One region of the Pseudoduganella sp. UC29_71 genome, then DNA from elsewhere that is predicted to be linked to it. Evidence: predicted binding sites of a transcription regulator. Region 1 holds the regulator's gene; the other holds the start of a gene.
The links. The regulator sigma-54, encoded in region 1, starts transcription at its own class of promoters, with help from an activator protein. The targets are predictions, from matches to a motif close to TGGCANGNAANCTGCTTT.
Positions count from the first base shown of each region.

Region 2: the regulator sigma-54 is predicted to act here: its motif matches at 3,423-3,440, upstream of prpB (methylisocitrate lyase).

Region 1 is NZ_CP170549.1:6,605,401-6,613,326, forward strand. It holds gene ACFJI2_RS29525 (cation:proton antiporter) at 1-308, opposite strand, end outside; gene ACFJI2_RS29530 (KpsF/GutQ family sugar-phosphate isomerase) at 418-1,416, shown strand; gene ACFJI2_RS29535 (KdsC family phosphatase) at 1,416-1,955, shown strand; gene lptC (LPS export ABC transporter periplasmic protein LptC) at 1,970-2,587, shown strand; gene lptA (lipopolysaccharide transport periplasmic protein LptA) at 2,591-3,166, shown strand; gene lptB (LPS export ABC transporter ATP-binding protein) at 3,169-3,948, shown strand; gene ACFJI2_RS29555 (RNA polymerase factor sigma-54) at 3,955-5,445, shown strand; gene hpf (ribosome hibernation-promoting factor, HPF/YfiA family) at 5,515-5,871, shown strand; gene ACFJI2_RS29565 (enoyl-CoA hydratase/isomerase family protein) at 5,965-7,041, shown strand; gene rapZ (RNase adapter RapZ) at 7,146-7,926, opposite strand, start outside.
Region 2 is NZ_CP170549.1:928,766-936,691, forward strand. It holds gene ACFJI2_RS04135 (PDZ domain-containing protein) at 1-1,025, shown strand, start outside; gene ACFJI2_RS04140 (DUF6328 family protein) at 1,049-1,516, opposite strand; gene prpR (propionate catabolism operon regulatory protein PrpR) at 1,634-3,313, opposite strand; gene prpB (methylisocitrate lyase) at 3,473-4,360, shown strand; gene prpC (2-methylcitrate synthase) at 4,384-5,535, shown strand; gene acnD (Fe/S-dependent 2-methylisocitrate dehydratase AcnD) at 5,535-7,926, shown strand, end outside.

The DNA.
Region 1 (7,926 bases):
AGCCCCATGGTGGCGATGATGGTGGCCACCACCTGCGCCATGCCCAGCCCGAACACGATGCTGCGCATGGCCATCAGCTTGGGCAGCGAGAATTCCAGGCCGATGGAGAACATCAGGAACACCACGCCGAACTCGGCCAGGATATGGCTCGCTTCGCTCTGCTCGGCCAGCCCCAGCGCGTGCGGGCCGATGATGATGCCCACCGCCAGGTAGCCCAGCATGGGCGGCAGATGCATCATGCGGAACGCCACCACGCCCAGCACGGCGCTGCCCAGCAGCAAAAGGGTCAGTTCAAGCGGTGAAAACATGCGGCGCTTCCATTTGGGTGGCCCATCCCGTTGTTTGTTGGGACTGGCAAGTTTTTTGCTTTCGCAATTCGGCTATACTTCCGGCATGAGTGTAACCGATGGAAATCCCATGCTGAAAGCTTTTGACAACAACACGGCCGAACGCGCACTGGCGCTGGCCCGAGAAACCCTGCAGATCGAGGCGGACGCCATTACCGCCATGCACGCGCGCCTGGCCACCGACGACAGCGTCGGCAAGGCCGTGGCGCTGTTGCTCAACTGCAAAGGCCGCGTTGTGGTGTCCGGCATCGGCAAATCCGGCCATATCGCGCGCAAGATCGCCGCCACCCTGGCCTCGACCGGCACGCCGGCCCTGTTCGTGCATCCGGCCGAAGCCGCGCACGGCGACCTGGGCATGGTGACGGCCGAAGACGCCTTCATCGCCATTTCCTATTCCGGCGAGAGTTCGGAGCTGATGGCCATCCTGCCGGTGGTCAAGCGCATGGGCAGCACGCTGATTTCCATGACCGGCAAGCCCGGCTCCAGCCTGGCCAAGCTGGCCGACGTGCACCTGGACGTGTCGGTGGCCAAGGAAGCCTGCCCGATGAACCTGGCGCCCACCGCCAGCACCACCGTCACGCTGGCGCTGGGCGACGCGCTGGCCGTGGCGCTGCTGGACCTGCGCGGCTTCAAGGAAGAAGACTTCGCCCGCTCGCACCCGGGCGGCGCCCTGGGCCGCCGCCTGCTGACCCACGTGCGCGACGTGATGCGCAGCGGCGACGCCATTCCCTCGGTCGGCCTGGACACCCGCCTGCCGGACGCGCTGCTGGAAATCACGCAGAAGGGCATGGGCATGACGGCCGTGGTCGACGCCGACAACCGCCCGGTCGGCGTGTTCACCGACGGCGACCTGCGCCGCATGATCGAAAAAGTGCAGGACTTCAGCAAGGTAATCATCCGCGATGTGATGCATGCCAACCCGCGCAGCATTTCGCCTGATAAGCTGGCTGTGGACGCGGTGGCCATCATGGAGCAGTTCCGCATCAACCAGATGCTGGTGGTGGATGCCGACGGCAAGCTGGCCGGCGCCCTGCACATCCACGACCTGACGCGCGCCAAGGTGATCTGATGAACAAGGCCTACAATCTGGAAAATGTGGCGCGCGCGGCCAGGGTCAAGCTGGTGATTTTCGACGTGGACGGCGTGCTCACCGACGGCAGCCTGCACTACGGCCCGGACGGCGAAATGATGAAGACCTTCAACGTGCAGGACGGCCTGGGCATCAAGCTGCTGCAGGAAGCGGGCATCCTCACCGCCATTATCAGCGCGCGCCGTTCGCCGCAGGTGACGGCGCGCGCGCGCGACCTGGGCATCGAATTCGTGCACCAGGGCGGCCACGACAAGCTGACCCCGTTCAACGAGCTGCTGGCCAAGACCGGCCTGTCGGCCGAGGAAGTGTGCTTCATCGGCGACGACGTGGTGGACCTGGTGATCCTCAAGCGCGTGGGCTTCGCGGTGGGCGTGCCGAACGGCCGCGCCGACGTGCTCAGCCGCGTACACCACGTGACCGACGCCCACGGCGGGCGCGGCGCGGTGCGCGAAGTATGCGAATTCGTGCTGCGCGCGACCGGCAATTACGATAAGGTCATGGCCCAGTTCCTGGTCTGAGAAAGTACATAGTTATGCGTAAACGAACCGCGCACCGCTGGCGCTTGAGCATGACCCTGGTGATCGGGGTCTTCGTTGCGTGCGGCACGTTCTGGCTGGTGCAGCTGCTGAACCGCGGCGAAGAAGAGATGCTGGCCGACAAGCGCCTGAACGAGCCGGATTACATCATCGAGCGCTTCAGCGTGGTGCGCATGACCAAGGACGGCAAGCCGAGCTACATCGTGGCCGGCGACAAGCTGGTGCACCGCCCGATCGACGACGCGTCCGAGATCGACAAGCCGGTGGTGCGCAATTTGAGCAGCACCCATCCGCCGATGGACATGACGGCGGAGCGCGCGCGCGTGGACGAGAACAACACGCGCGTGCAGTTGAAGGGCAACGTGAAGATAGACCGCGCGGCGCAGGGCAAGAGCCCGGCGATGCAGATGACGACGCAGGCGCTCACCGTCTACCCGGACGAGGACCGCATGCAAACCGACCAGCCGGTGCAGATCGTGCAGGGCGGCGCCACGGCGACCGGCACCGGCATGAAGGCCAACAACGCCACGCGCCAGGTGCAGTTGCTGGGCCGCGGCACGATCGTGTATCCGCCCCGAAACGCGCCCGCCAAGACCAAACAAGAAAATGGATAAACGATGAAAAAAATTCTGATCTCGGCCCTGCTGCTGTGCGCAGCCGGGCTGGCCCAGGCTGAAAAGGCCGACTCCTACAAGCCCACCGAAATCAAGTTCGACCAGGTGGACGTGGACGACGTGAAGCAGATCCGCACCTTTACCGGCAACGTGATCCTCACGCGCGGCACGCTGCTGATGAAGTCATCGAAAGCGGTGGTCACGCAGGACCCGGAAGGCTACCAGTACGTCACCCTGACCAGCGTGCCCGGCACGCCGGCCACCTTCCGCCAGAAGCGCGACGGCGAGGGCGACCAGTGGGTCGAGGGCGAAGCCGAACGCATCGAGTACGACGGCAAGATCGAGCTGGTCAAGCTGTTCAACAAGGCCAAGGTGCGCCGCCTGGAAGGCAGCAAGCCCAGCGACGAAGTGCAGGGCGAGTTCATCTATTACGACAGCCGCAAGGAATTCTTCAGCGTGAAAAACAGCGCGACCGGCGAGAGCAAGCCGGGCGGCGGCCGCGGCACCATGGTGATCCAGCCGTCCACCAAGCGCCCGCCGCCGGACGCGCCGGCGCAGCAACCGCCAGCGGGGAAATGACGATGGCCGAAGCAACGCAGATAACGCAGAACATGGACGGCTGCACCAGCACCCTGGTGGTGCGCGGCCTGCAGAAAACCTACGGCAAGCGCCAGGTGGTGCACGACGTGTCGCTGCAGGTCGAATGCGGCGAAGTGGTGGGCCTGCTGGGGCCTAACGGCGCCGGCAAGACCACCTCCTTCTACATGATCGTGGGCCTGGTGCCGTCCGACGCGGGCAGCATCGATATCGCCGGCGTGGACGTGTCCAGCATGCCGATACACCAGCGCGCCACGCTGGGCCTGTCCTACCTGCCGCAGGAAGCGTCGGTGTTCCGCAAGCTGACGGTGGAGGAGAACATCCGCGCCGTGCTGGAGATCCAGAAGGTCAACGGCAAAACGCTGAGCAAGGCCGAGATCGACGAACGCCTGGACCGCCTGCTGGCCGACCTGCAGATCGAGAAGCTGCGCGAGAACCAGGCGCTGTCGCTGTCGGGCGGCGAGCGCCGCCGGGTGGAGATCGCGCGCGCGCTGGCCACCAATCCGCGCTTCGTGCTGCTGGACGAGCCGTTCGCCGGCGTGGACCCGATCGCCGTGATCGAGATCCAGCGCATCGTGCGCTTCCTCAAGGAGCGCGGCATCGGCGTGCTGATTACCGACCACAACGTGCGCGAGACGCTGGGCATCTGCGACCGCGCCTATATCATCAACCAGGGCAGCGTGCTGGCGTCCGGCCGTCCGGACGACATCATCGCCGACGAATCGGTGCGGCGCGTCTACCTGGGCGAACACTTCCGCATGTAAGACGCCATGAAACAGTCACTGCAACTCCGCACCTCTCAGCACCTGGCGCTGACGCCGCAGCTGCAGCAATCGATCCGGTTGCTGCAGTTGTCCACGCTGGAGCTGCACCAGGAACTGGAACAGCTGCTGGGCGAGAACCCCTTGCTGGAGCGGCTGGACGACCCGCTGGACCGCTCGCTGCGCCTGCTGAGCGACGGCGCCATCAACCAGACCCAGCCTAACGGCGCGGACGCTTCTCCGGCCGAGGTCGGCGCGCCCGCGCAGGACAGCGCCCCGGCCGCCGAGGGCGATCCCTTCGAGGGCGCCACCGGCGAAGGCGACAGCGCCAGCGGCGCCGAAGCCGACACCGACTGGAGCGACGCCGGCCGCAGCAAGGCGCCGGACGACGACGATGCGCGCCCGCAGCTCGAAGCGAGCCACTGCACCTTGCGCGAACACCTGATGGAGCAGATGCGCGTGACCGTGCAGGAGCCGCGCGACCGCGTGCTGATGGAACTGATCATCGACGCGCTGGACGAGAACGGCTACCTGGAAGAGCCGCTGGAGGAAATCCACGCGCGCCTGCCGCAAGAGGCGGACGTGGAGCTGGAAGAACTGCAGACGGCGCTGACCCTGCTGCAAAGTTTCGACCCCATCGGCGTGGGCGCGCGCAGCGCCTCCGAGTGCCTGGCGCTGCAGATCAAGCGCATGCCCGGCGTGCCCTTGGTGACGCGCCGCATGGCTGTCTGCATCGTGGAAAAGCACCTGGCCTGGTTCGCGCAGCGCGAGTTCAACAAGCTGAAAAAAGCCCTCGATTGCGACGACGAAGACTTGCGCGAAGCGCAGGCGGTGATCCGCCAGTGCAATCCGCATCCGGGCGCCGAGTTCGCTTCCGACGTGTCCGACTACGTGGTGCCGGACGTGATCGTGAAGAAGGCGCGCAATGGCTGGCAGGTCACGCTGAACAACGACGTGATGCCGCGCCTGCGCGTGAACGCGCTGTACGCCAACATGCTCAAGCAGGGCAAAGGCGAAACCGCGATGGGTGCGCAGCTGCAGGAAGCGAAGTGGCTGATCAAGAATATGCGCCAGCGTTTCGACACGATACTGCGCGTCGCACAAGCGATAGTAGAAAGACAAAAGAACTTTTTCAGCCATGGCGCGGTTGCCATGAGACCCCTTGTGTTGCGTGAAATTGCTGATACACTGGGACTACACGAGAGCACTATTTCTCGCGTAACAACTCAGAAATACATGCTGACTCCGCATGGGATGTTTGAGTTGAAATATTTCTTTGGCAGTCACGTCGCCACCGAAGCAGGAGGAGAAGCATCCTCGACGGCGATACGGGCGCTGATTGTGCAATTGACAGGAGCTGAAGACCCGAAAAATCCTTTATCCGACAGTAAGATTGCGGACATGCTGGGTGAACAGGGCATGGTAATTGCGCGACGGACTGTTGCCAAATATCGCGAAGCCTTGAAAATCCCTCCGGTAAGTCTGCGTAAAGCTTTGTAGTTTTACTTGGGTTCCCCTGCGCTCCAATAACATTCGACAGCGTACGAGCCCTTATCTTTAGGAGTGTGTATGAATCTCACCATCAGTGGACATCATCTCGAAGTGACCCCCGCCATCCGTGAATACGTGCAGAACAAGCTGGAACGGGTCAAACGCCACTTCGATCAAGTTATTGATATTGCTGTCATCCTGACTGTAGATAACCTCACCGAGAAAGAGAAAAGGCAGAAAGCGGAGATCAATCTGCGAATGTCCGGCAAGACCGTGTACGTGGAAAGCCTGTCGCAAGACCTGTACGCTGCCATCGATACGCTGGTCGACAAACTGGACCGCCAAGTCATGAAATACAAGTCGAAAGTGCAGGAGCATGGCCACGCGGCCATCAAACACCTCCCCGACACTTACGAACCCGCCGCCACCGCATAATACGGTCACCGGCACTCCAACAAAGGGCGCATCTGGCGCCCTTTTTTGCGCCCGCGCTAAAATGGAGCTCTAACAATCATAGAGACATCCAGCATGAGCGAGCACGTCCTGACCACGGTTGCCAACGGCACCGGCTTCATCACCCTCGACCGCCCCAAGGCGCTCAATTCCCTCTCCCTCGGCATGGTGCGCAGCCTGACGGCCGCACTGATGGCCTGGCGCAACGACAGCGCCGTAGCCGCCGTGGTGATCCGCAGCAGCAGCGAAAAAGCACTGTGCGCCGGCGGCGACATCCGCTTCTTCCACGAAGTGGGCACGGCCACGCCGCAGGGCGGCAGCGCGCTGCTGGAGGATTTCTTCACCGAAGAATACGCGCTCAACCACCTGATCCACTATTACGCTAAACCGTATATCGCATTAATGGACGGCGTGGTGATGGGCGGCGGCATGGGCATCTCGCAGGGCGGCCCCGGCTGCGGCGTGCGCATTGTGACGGACCGCACCAAGATGGCCATGCCGGAAGTAAACATCGGCCTGTTCCCGGACGTGGGCGGGAGCCATTTCCTGTCGCACGCGCCCGGCAGCCTGGGGCGCTACCTGGGCCTGACCGGCCTGACCGTGGGCGCGGCGGACGCGCTCTACGTCGGCCTGGCGGACCACTACGTGCCGACCGATGCCTGGGAAGCGCTGCGCGACTTGCTGGAGGCGGTGCCGGGCGGCGAGCTGCGCGACGCGATTGAAGCCTATAGCGCGCGGTTCCGGGCCGGCCCCGGCGTGCTGGAGACCGAGCGCGCCACCATCGAGCGCCATTTCGCGCTGGACAGCGTGGCGGACATCATGGCCTCGCTGGCCGGTGACGAGAATGTGTTTGCGCAGAAGGCGCTGCAGGCCATGCAGACGCGCTCGCCGCTGATGATGTGCGTGACGCTGGAGCTGTTGAGGCGCGGCGCCGCGCTGGACGTGGCGGACTGCCTGCGCATGGAGCGCAACCTGGTGCGGCGCAATTTCGAACATGGGGAAGTGCTGGAAGGCGTGCGCGCGCTGGTGATCGATAAGGACAATGCGCCGAATTGGTCGCCAGGGACGCTGGAGGAGGTGACGCCGGAGATGGTGGCGGCGTTCTTCGCGCCGCCGTGGCCGGCGCACGCGCATCCGCTGCGGCACCTGTGATGGTGGGTTACGCGCGTCCCGCGCTAACCCGCCCTACGTGAACCGTCGAACCGTCGAAACCGTCGAACCGTAGGGCGGGTTAGGCGAACGCCGTAACCCGCCGATCACGACTGCTCGCGGTGGCGCAGGACAACCTGTTCGGTCGGGTGGAAATGCCGCGCCAGGCGCTCGGCCATATACACCGAGCGGTGCTGGCCGCCCGTGCAACCCACCGCCACCGTCAGGTAGCTGCGGTTATCGGTCTTGAACGACGGCAGCCACTTGGCCACGAAATCGCGGATGTCCTTGAACATCTCGTCCGCGCTCGGCTGCGCATCCAGAAAGGCGATCACCGGCGCATCGCGGCCCGTCATCGGACGCAGCGCCAGGTCGTAATACGGGTTCGGGATCGCGCGCACATCAAACACAAAGTCCGCATCCAGCGGCACGCCCACCTTGAAGGCAAACGATTCAAAGAACAGCGTCAGCGGCGCGTTTTCGCTCTGCACCAGATCCTTGATCCAGGCACGCAGCTTGTTGGCGCTCAGTTCCGACGTATCGATCACGTGGCCCAGCTGCTCGATGGCCGACAGCCGCTCGCGTTCCTCCGAAATGCATTCGATCAACGTGCGGCGCGCGGCCGGGTTCTGCCCCGGCTTCAGTTCGTGCGACAGCGGATGGCTGCGGCGCGTCTCCGAGAAGCGCGCCACCAGCGAATGGGTGTTCGCCGTCAGGTACATGATCTTCACGTCGTGGCCCTGCTGGCGCAAGGCCTGCACGGCGTCCGGCAGGCTGGTAAGCGACTCGGCGCTGCGCGCATCGACCGCCACGGCCAGCGCTTGCGTGCCTTCGTCGGTCAGTTGCGACACCAGCTGCGACAGCAAGGCCGGCGGCAGATTGTCCACG
Region 2 (7,926 bases), 1.2 Mb from region 1:
AACTGGCGGTGGGCCACCATCGCGGCGGCGGCGGCGACAACTTCATCGAAAGCCGCGCCGTGCCGGGCGGCCTGCTGGGCGCGGACTACGAGATCGCCAACGGCCGCTACCGCTTCAAGAAAGTGTACGGAGGCCTGAACTGGAACCCCACGCTGCGCGCGCCGCTCACCGAGCCGGGGCTGAACGTGAAGGCGGGCGAATACCTGCTGGCGGTGGAAAGCCGTCCGCTGCTGCCGCCCACCAATCTGTACAGCGCTTTCGAGAATACCGCCAACAAGGCCATCGACATCACCGTTGGCCCCAACCCGGACGGCAGCAAGTCGCGCACTATCACCGTGGTGCCGGTGGCCAGCGAGGACGCGCTGCGCAACCGCGACTGGGTGGAAGGGAACATCCGCAAGGTGCACGCCGCCACCAACGGCCGCGTGGCCTACGTCTACGTGCCCAACACCGCGAGCCTGGGCCACACCTACTTCAAGCGCTACTTCTTCCCACAGGCCGACAAGGACGCCGTCATCATCGACGAACGCTTCAACGGCGGCGGCAGCGTGGCGGACTACTACATCGAGATCCTGCAGAAGAAGGAAATCGCCTGGTGGACCATGCGCTACGGCGCCGACATGAAAACGCCGTCCGCCTCCATCCAGGGGCCGCGCGCCATGCTGATCGACGAGACGGCCGGCTCCGGCGGCGACCTGTTGCCGTGGATGTTCCGCAAGAACCAGATGGGACCCCTGATCGGCAAGCGCACCTGGGGCGGGCTGGTCGGCATCCTCGGCTTCCCGGTGCTGATGGACGGCGGCTTCATCATGGCGCCCAACCTGGCGTTCTGGACGCGCGACGGCGGCTGGGGCGTGGAGAACGAAGGCGTGGCGCCGGACATCGAGGTCGAGCAAACCCCGGCGCTGGTGATCGCCGGCCGCGACCCGCAGCTGGAGAAAGCGATCGACGTGATCAAGGCAGAACTGGCGAAGAACCCGCCGGTGCGGCCGGTGCACCCCGCCTTCCCGGACAAGAGCAAGTAATCCGGCGGCTCAGCTGATGCGACTCAACTGATGCGGCTCAATTTGCGCCGCATCAGCTGCGGGTACGCAAACCAAACGCTGATCAGCAGCACGAAGGCGCTGCCGCCGCCGATGGCGGCCACAGTGGTATCGCCGGTCACCATCTGCAGCACCACGAACACGTCCAGCGAAATGGCGGCCGCCAGCGGCGCCAGCGCGTAGCAGATGCAGCGCGACGACAGCGATGTGGCGCGCCGTGAAATATGAAAAGGCTCGGCCTGCCGGTGATACGCGGCCGGCAGCATCACCAGCGCAATCGCCACCACCACCAGGGCCAACGCCGCCACGTGGCAATCCTGCACCAGCATGGGCAGCTTCTTGAACGGCTCGTTGAACACGGCTATGGTCTGAAATCCGAACAGCGCCTGGATACCCGGCAGCAGCATGCGCGCCTCCTCGATGATGCGACCCATCTGCTCCTTCAGCGACTCCGCTTCCACCTGCTCACGCATAGACGCCTCCATTGATGAGGTGATTCTAGCGCCGCTCCCGCCAGCGTGGCGCGCCCTTCACCAGCAGCCTGAGCCGCATTCGGGGTCTGACCCCGAATGCGGCTCAGGCTGCTATGTTCAGGAGGCGGATTGTTCGGCGCGCAGGCGGCGCCAGAGGGTGGTGCGGCTGATGCCGAGGTAGTCGGCGGCGGCGTCGCGGCGGCCGCCGAAGCGGGCCAGCACGGCGGTGGCGCTTTCCTGGCTGTCCGCGCCACCCGGCGCGGTGGACGGCAGGAGGGGGGCGCCGGCGACGGCTGGCGGGGCGCCGGTGGCGCCTCGCGGCCCTGTGCTGGCACTGGCCTGCAGCTCGGGGGCGACGCTGAGCACGAAACCTGGCGTGAGCGCCTGCAGGGGCTCGGCGGCCAGGAACAGCGCCAGCCGCTCGGTCAGATTGCGCAGTTCGCGCACGTTGCCCGGCCAGCCGTAGCGCAGCAGGAGCGGGGCGCAGGCGGTGATCTCGGCGTGCAGATTGGCATGCGGCCGCGCGCCCAGCGCCGCCAACGCATTCTTCAGCGACCATTCGGCCAGCGGCACGATGTCTTCGCCGCGTTCGCGCAGCGGGGGCAGCGCCAGGCGCAGCACGGCCAGCCGGTAAAACAGGTCGGCGCGGAAGCGGCCCTCGCGCACGCGCTGTTCGAGGTCGCAGTGCGTGGCGCTGATGATGCGCACATTGATGGCGATCGGCCGCGTGCCGCCCACCCGCACCACTTCGCGTTCTTCCAGCACCCGCAGCAGGCGCGTTTGCAGCGCCAGCGGCATCTCGCCGATTTCATCGAGGAACAGCGTGCCCCGGTTGGCCGCTTCGAACAGCCCTGCATGTCCGCCGCGCCGCGCGCCGGTGAACGCGCCTTCCTCGTGCCCGAACAGCTCGGATTCGAGCAGCGACTCGGCGATGGCGCCGCAATTGACGGCCACGAAGGGCCGGTTGGTCCCCAGCGCGCGCGGCGCTTCGCGGTGGATGGCTTGCGCCACCAGTTCCTTGCCGCAGCCGGTTTCGCCCTGGATCAGCACCGTGGCGGGCGATTTCGCGTACAGCACCACGGCCTGCCGCGTCTTCTCCATGGCCGCCGAATCGCCGCGCAAGTCGTTCAGGCCATGGCGCGCGCGCAGCGTGTCGGCTACCACGCCCACGCGGGCGCGGGCGCGGTTCGATTCGAGCTGCGTCAGGCGCGCCATTTCCAGCGCGTCGTCGAAGGCGCGCCGGATGGAGGCTGCGGAGTAGACGAATACCGCCGTCAGCCCGGCTTCCTCGGCCAGGTCGGTGATCAGGCCGGCCCCCACGATGGCGCGCACGCCGGAGGCTTTCAGGTCGTTGATCTGGGCGCGCGCATCCTCTTCGGTGGCATAGGTGCGCTGCGCCACGTCGAAGCCGAAGGTGGCGGTGAACTCGGCCAGCTCAGTCATCTTGTCCTGGTAGGTGATGACGCCGATGCGCTCGGACACGCGCCGCGCGCGCGCCAGCGCCTGCATCACATCGAAACCGCTGGCCTTGGCGATCACCACCGGCACCGACAGCCGCCCCTTCAGATACGCCGCGTTCGAGCCGGCCGCGATCACCGCGTCGCAGCGCTCGGTGGCCATGCGTTCGCGGATGTGGCGCGCGGCTTCGTCAAAGCCGAGGTTGATCGGTTCGATGGTGGCCAGCTCGTCGTATTCCAGCGTGATGTCGCGGAACAGTTCCGACAGGCGCGACACTGCCACCGTCCAGATCACGGGCTTGTCGGCGGTGTCGAAGGGCAGGGGTGTCGAATGGCGCATGTTTCAATTATAGTTCATCAGCGTTTCAGTGTTTCATTATGTTGCAGTATGAAACATTCTCCAGGCAACGCCAGAGTGGCAAGTGCTTGATTTTCCTGTGTTTCACAGCTGGCACGGCCCTTGCAATACTGGCTGCAACCTAACTTGAAAGGGCATCACATGAGCCAATACTCCGCAGGCGCCGCGTTCCGCAAAGCCGTCCAGGAAGAATCCCCGCTGCAGGTCGTCGGCGCCATCAACGCCAACCACGCCCTGCTGGCCAAGCGCGCCGGCTTCAAGGCGATTTACCTGTCCGGCGGCGGCGTCGCTGCCGGTTCGCTGGGCTTGCCGGACCTGGGCATCTCGAACCTGGACGACGTGCTGACCGACGTGCGCCGCATCACCGACGTGTGCGACCTGCCGCTGCTGGTGGACGTCGATACCGGCTTTGGCGCCTCCGCCTTCAACGTGGCGCGCACCGTCAAGTCCATGATCAAGTTCGGCGCCGCCGCCATGCACATTGAAGACCAGGTAGGCGCCAAGCGCTGCGGCCACCGTCCGGGCAAGGAAATCGTGAGCAAGCAGGAGATGGTGGACCGCATCAAGGCCGCCGTGGACGCGCGCACCGATGAGAACTTCGTCATCATGGCGCGCACCGACGCGCTGGCCGTGGAAGGCCTGGACGCCGCCATCGAGCGTGCCGTGGCCTGCGTGGAAGCCGGCGCGGACATGATCTTCCCTGAAGCGATGATCTCGCTGGACATGTACAAGCAGTTCGCCAAGGCGGTGGGCGTGCCCATCCTGGCCAACATCACCGAATTCGGTTCGACCCCGTTGTTCACCGTCGACGAGCTGCGCGGCGCCGACGTGGGCCTGGTGCTGTACCCGCTGTCCGCCTTCCGCGCCATGAACAAGGCCGCCGAAAACGTCTACGGCGCGATCCGCCGCGACGGCACCCAGCAGAACGTGCTCGACACCATGCAGACCCGCATGGAACTGTACGAGCGCATCAACTATCACGATTTCGAACAGAAGCTGGACGCGCTGTTCGCCGCCCAGAAAAAATAAGCTGATATCCGAGGAGACCCCAAATGACCGAACAAGCCCCAACCTTCAAGCCTAAGAAATCCGTCGCCCTGTCCGGCGTCACCGCCGGCAATACCGCCCTGTGCTCGGTCGGCAAAACCGGCAATGACCTGCACTACCGCGGCTATGACATCCTGGACGTGGCCACCACCAGCGAATTCGAAGAAATCGCCTACCTGCTGGTGCACGGCAAGCTGCCGACCGAATCCGAACTGCGCGGCTACAAGGCCAAGCTGAGATCGCTGCGCGGCCTGCCGCAGGCGGTCAAGTCCGCGCTGGAAGCGCTGCCCGCGTCGGCCCACCCGATGGACGTGATGCGCACCGGCTGCTCCGTGCTGGGCTGCGTGCTGCCGGAGAAGGACGACCACAACGTGCCCGGCGCGCGCGACATCGCCGACCGCCTGATGGCCTCCTTCGGCTCCATGCTGCTGTACTGGTACCACTTCAGCCACAATGGCAAGCGCATCGAAGTGGAAACCGACGACGACTCCATCGGCGGCCATTTCCTGCACCTGCTGCACGGCGAGAAGCCTTCCGAATCGTGGGTGAAAGCCATGCACGTATCGCTGATCCTGTACGCGGAGCACGAGTTCAACGCATCGACCTTCACCAGCCGCGTCATCGCCGGCACCGGCTCCGACATCCACTCGGCCATCACCGGCGCCATCGGCGCGCTGCGCGGCCCGAAACACGGCGGCGCCAACGAATTCGCCTTCGAGATCCAGAAGCGCTACGAAAACGCCGACGAAGCCGAAGCGGACATCCGCAAGCGCGTGGAGAACAAGGAAGTGGTGATCGGTTTCGGCCACCCTGTCTACACCATCTCCGACCCGCGCAACGTGGTCATCAAGGAAGTGGCGCGCAAGCTGTCCGAGGAAGCCGGTTCGACCAAGATGTTCGACATCGCCGAGCGCCTGGAATCGGTCATGTGGGAAATCAAGAAGATGTTCCCCAACCTGGACTGGTTCTCTGCCGTGTCGTACCACATGATGGGCGTGCCGACCGCCATGTTCACGCCGCTGTTCGTCATCTCGCGCACTTCCGGCTGGGCTGCGCACATCATCGAACAGCGCATTGACAACAAGATCATCCGCCCGAGTGCGAACTACGTCGGCCCGGATGACCTGAAATTCGTGCCGATCAAGGACCGTAAATAATGAACACCGCATTCCGTAAAGCCCTCCCGGGCACCAAGCTCGATTTCTTCGACGCGCGCGCCGCCGTCGATGCGATCCTTCCCGGCGCATACGACAAGCTGCCCTACACCTCGCGCGTGCTGGCCGAAAACCTGGTGCGCCGCTGCGACCCGGCCGCGCTGAACGCTTCGCTGTCCCAGCTGATAGAGCGCAAGCGCGACCTGGACTTCCCATGGTTCCCGGCGCGCGTGGTGTGCCACGACATCCTGGGCCAGACCGCGCTGGTGGACCTGGCCGGCCTGCGCGACGCCATTGCCCTGCAGGGCGGCGACCCGGCGCTGGTCAATCCCGTGGTGCCGACCCAGCTGGTGGTGGACCACTCGCTGGCGGTGGAGTGCGGCGGTTTCGACCCGGACGCCTTCGAAAAAAACCGCGCCATCGAAGAGCGCCGCAACGAGGACCGCTTCGACTTCATCAACTGGACCAAGAAGGCGTTCAAGAACGTTGACGTGATCCCGCCGGGTAACGGCATCCTGCACCAGATCAACCTGGAGCGCATGTCGCCGGTGGTGCAGGTGCAGGACGGCGTGGCCTTCCCGGACACGCTGGTCGGCACCGACTCCCACACCCCCATGGTGGACGCGCTGGGCGTGATCGCCATCGGCGTGGGCGGCCTGGAAGCGGAAAGCGTGATGCTGGGCCGCGCCTCGTGGATGCGCCTGCCGGACATCATCGGCGTGGAGCTGACCGGCAAGCCGCAGCCTGGCATCACCGCCACCGACACGGTGCTGGCGCTGACCGAATTCCTGCGCAAGGAAAAAGTGGTGTCGTCCTACCTGGAGTTCTTCGGCGAGGGCGCATCGCACCTGACCTTGGGCGACCGCGCCACCATCTCCAACATGGCGCCGGAATTCGGTTCCACCGCCGCGATGTTCTACATCGACGAGCAGACCATCAAGTACCTGAAGCTGACCGGCCGCGACGCCGCGCTGGTGGACCTGGTCGAAGTCTACGCCAAGGAAACCGGCCTGTGGGCCGACACGCTGAAGCATGCCGAATACGAGCGCGTGATCCGCTTCGACCTGTCCACCGTGGTGCGCAACATCGCCGGCCCGTCCAATCCGCACAAGCGCGTGCCCACTTCCGAGCTGGCCGCGCGCGGCATCTCCGGCGTGGTGGAAAACGAGCCGGGCCTGATGCCCGACGGCGCCGTCATCATCGCCGCCATCACCAGCTGTACCAACACCAACAACCCGCGCAACATGATCGCCGCCGGCCTGCTGGCGCGTAACGCCAACAAGCTGGGCCTGACCCGCAAGCCATGGGTGAAAAGCTCGCTGGCGCCCGGCTCCAAGGCTGTCACCTTATACCTGGAAGAAGCGCACCTGATGCCTGAGCTGGAGCAGCTGGGCTTTGGCGTGGTCGCTTACGCCTGCACCACCTGCAACGGCATGTCCGGCGCGCTGGACCCGGCGATCCAGAAGGAGGTCATCGACCGCGACCTGTACGCCACCGCCGTCCTGTCGGGCAACCGCAACTTCGATGGCCGCATCCACCCGTACGCCAAGCAGGCTTTCCTGGCTTCGCCGCCGCTGGTGGTGGCCTACGCCATTGCCGGCACCATCCGCTTCGACATTGAAAAAGACGTGCTGGGCGTGAGCGCAGACGGCAAGGAGATCCGCCTGGCCGATATCTGGCCGAGCGACGAGGATATCGACGCGCTGGTGGCCGCCAGCGTCAAGCCCGAGCACTTCCACAAGGTCTACATCCCGATGTTCGCCAAGCAGGCCGACGACGGCGTGAAAGTGAGCCCACTGTACGACTGGCGCCCGCAGACCACCTACATCCGCCGTCCGCCGTACTGGGAAGGTGCGCTGGCCGGCGCGCGCACCCTGTCGGGCATGCGTCCGCTGGCGGTCCTGGGCGACAACATCACCACGGACCACCTGTCGCCGTCCAACGCCATCATGATGGACAGCGCGGCCGGCGAGTACCTGCACAAGATGGGCCTGCCGGAAGAGGACTTCAACTCTTACGCCACCCATCGTGGCGACCACCTGACCGCGCAGCGCGCCACCTTCGCCAATCCGACGCTGAAGAACGAAATGGTGCGGGAAGACGGCAAGGTGAAAGCCGGTTCGCTGGCGCGCGTTGAGCCGGATGGCAAGGTCACGCGCATGTGGGAAGCCATCGAGACCTATATGGAGCGCAAGCAGCCGCTGATCATCATCGCCGGCGCCGACTACGGCCAGGGTTCCTCGCGCGACTGGGCGGCGAAGGGCGTGCGCCTGGCAGGCGTGGAAGCCATCGTCGCCGAAGGCTTCGAGCGCATCCACCGCACCAACCTGGTGGGCATGGGCGTGCTGCCGCTGGAGTTCATGCCGGGCGTGAACCGCCTGACCCTGAACATCG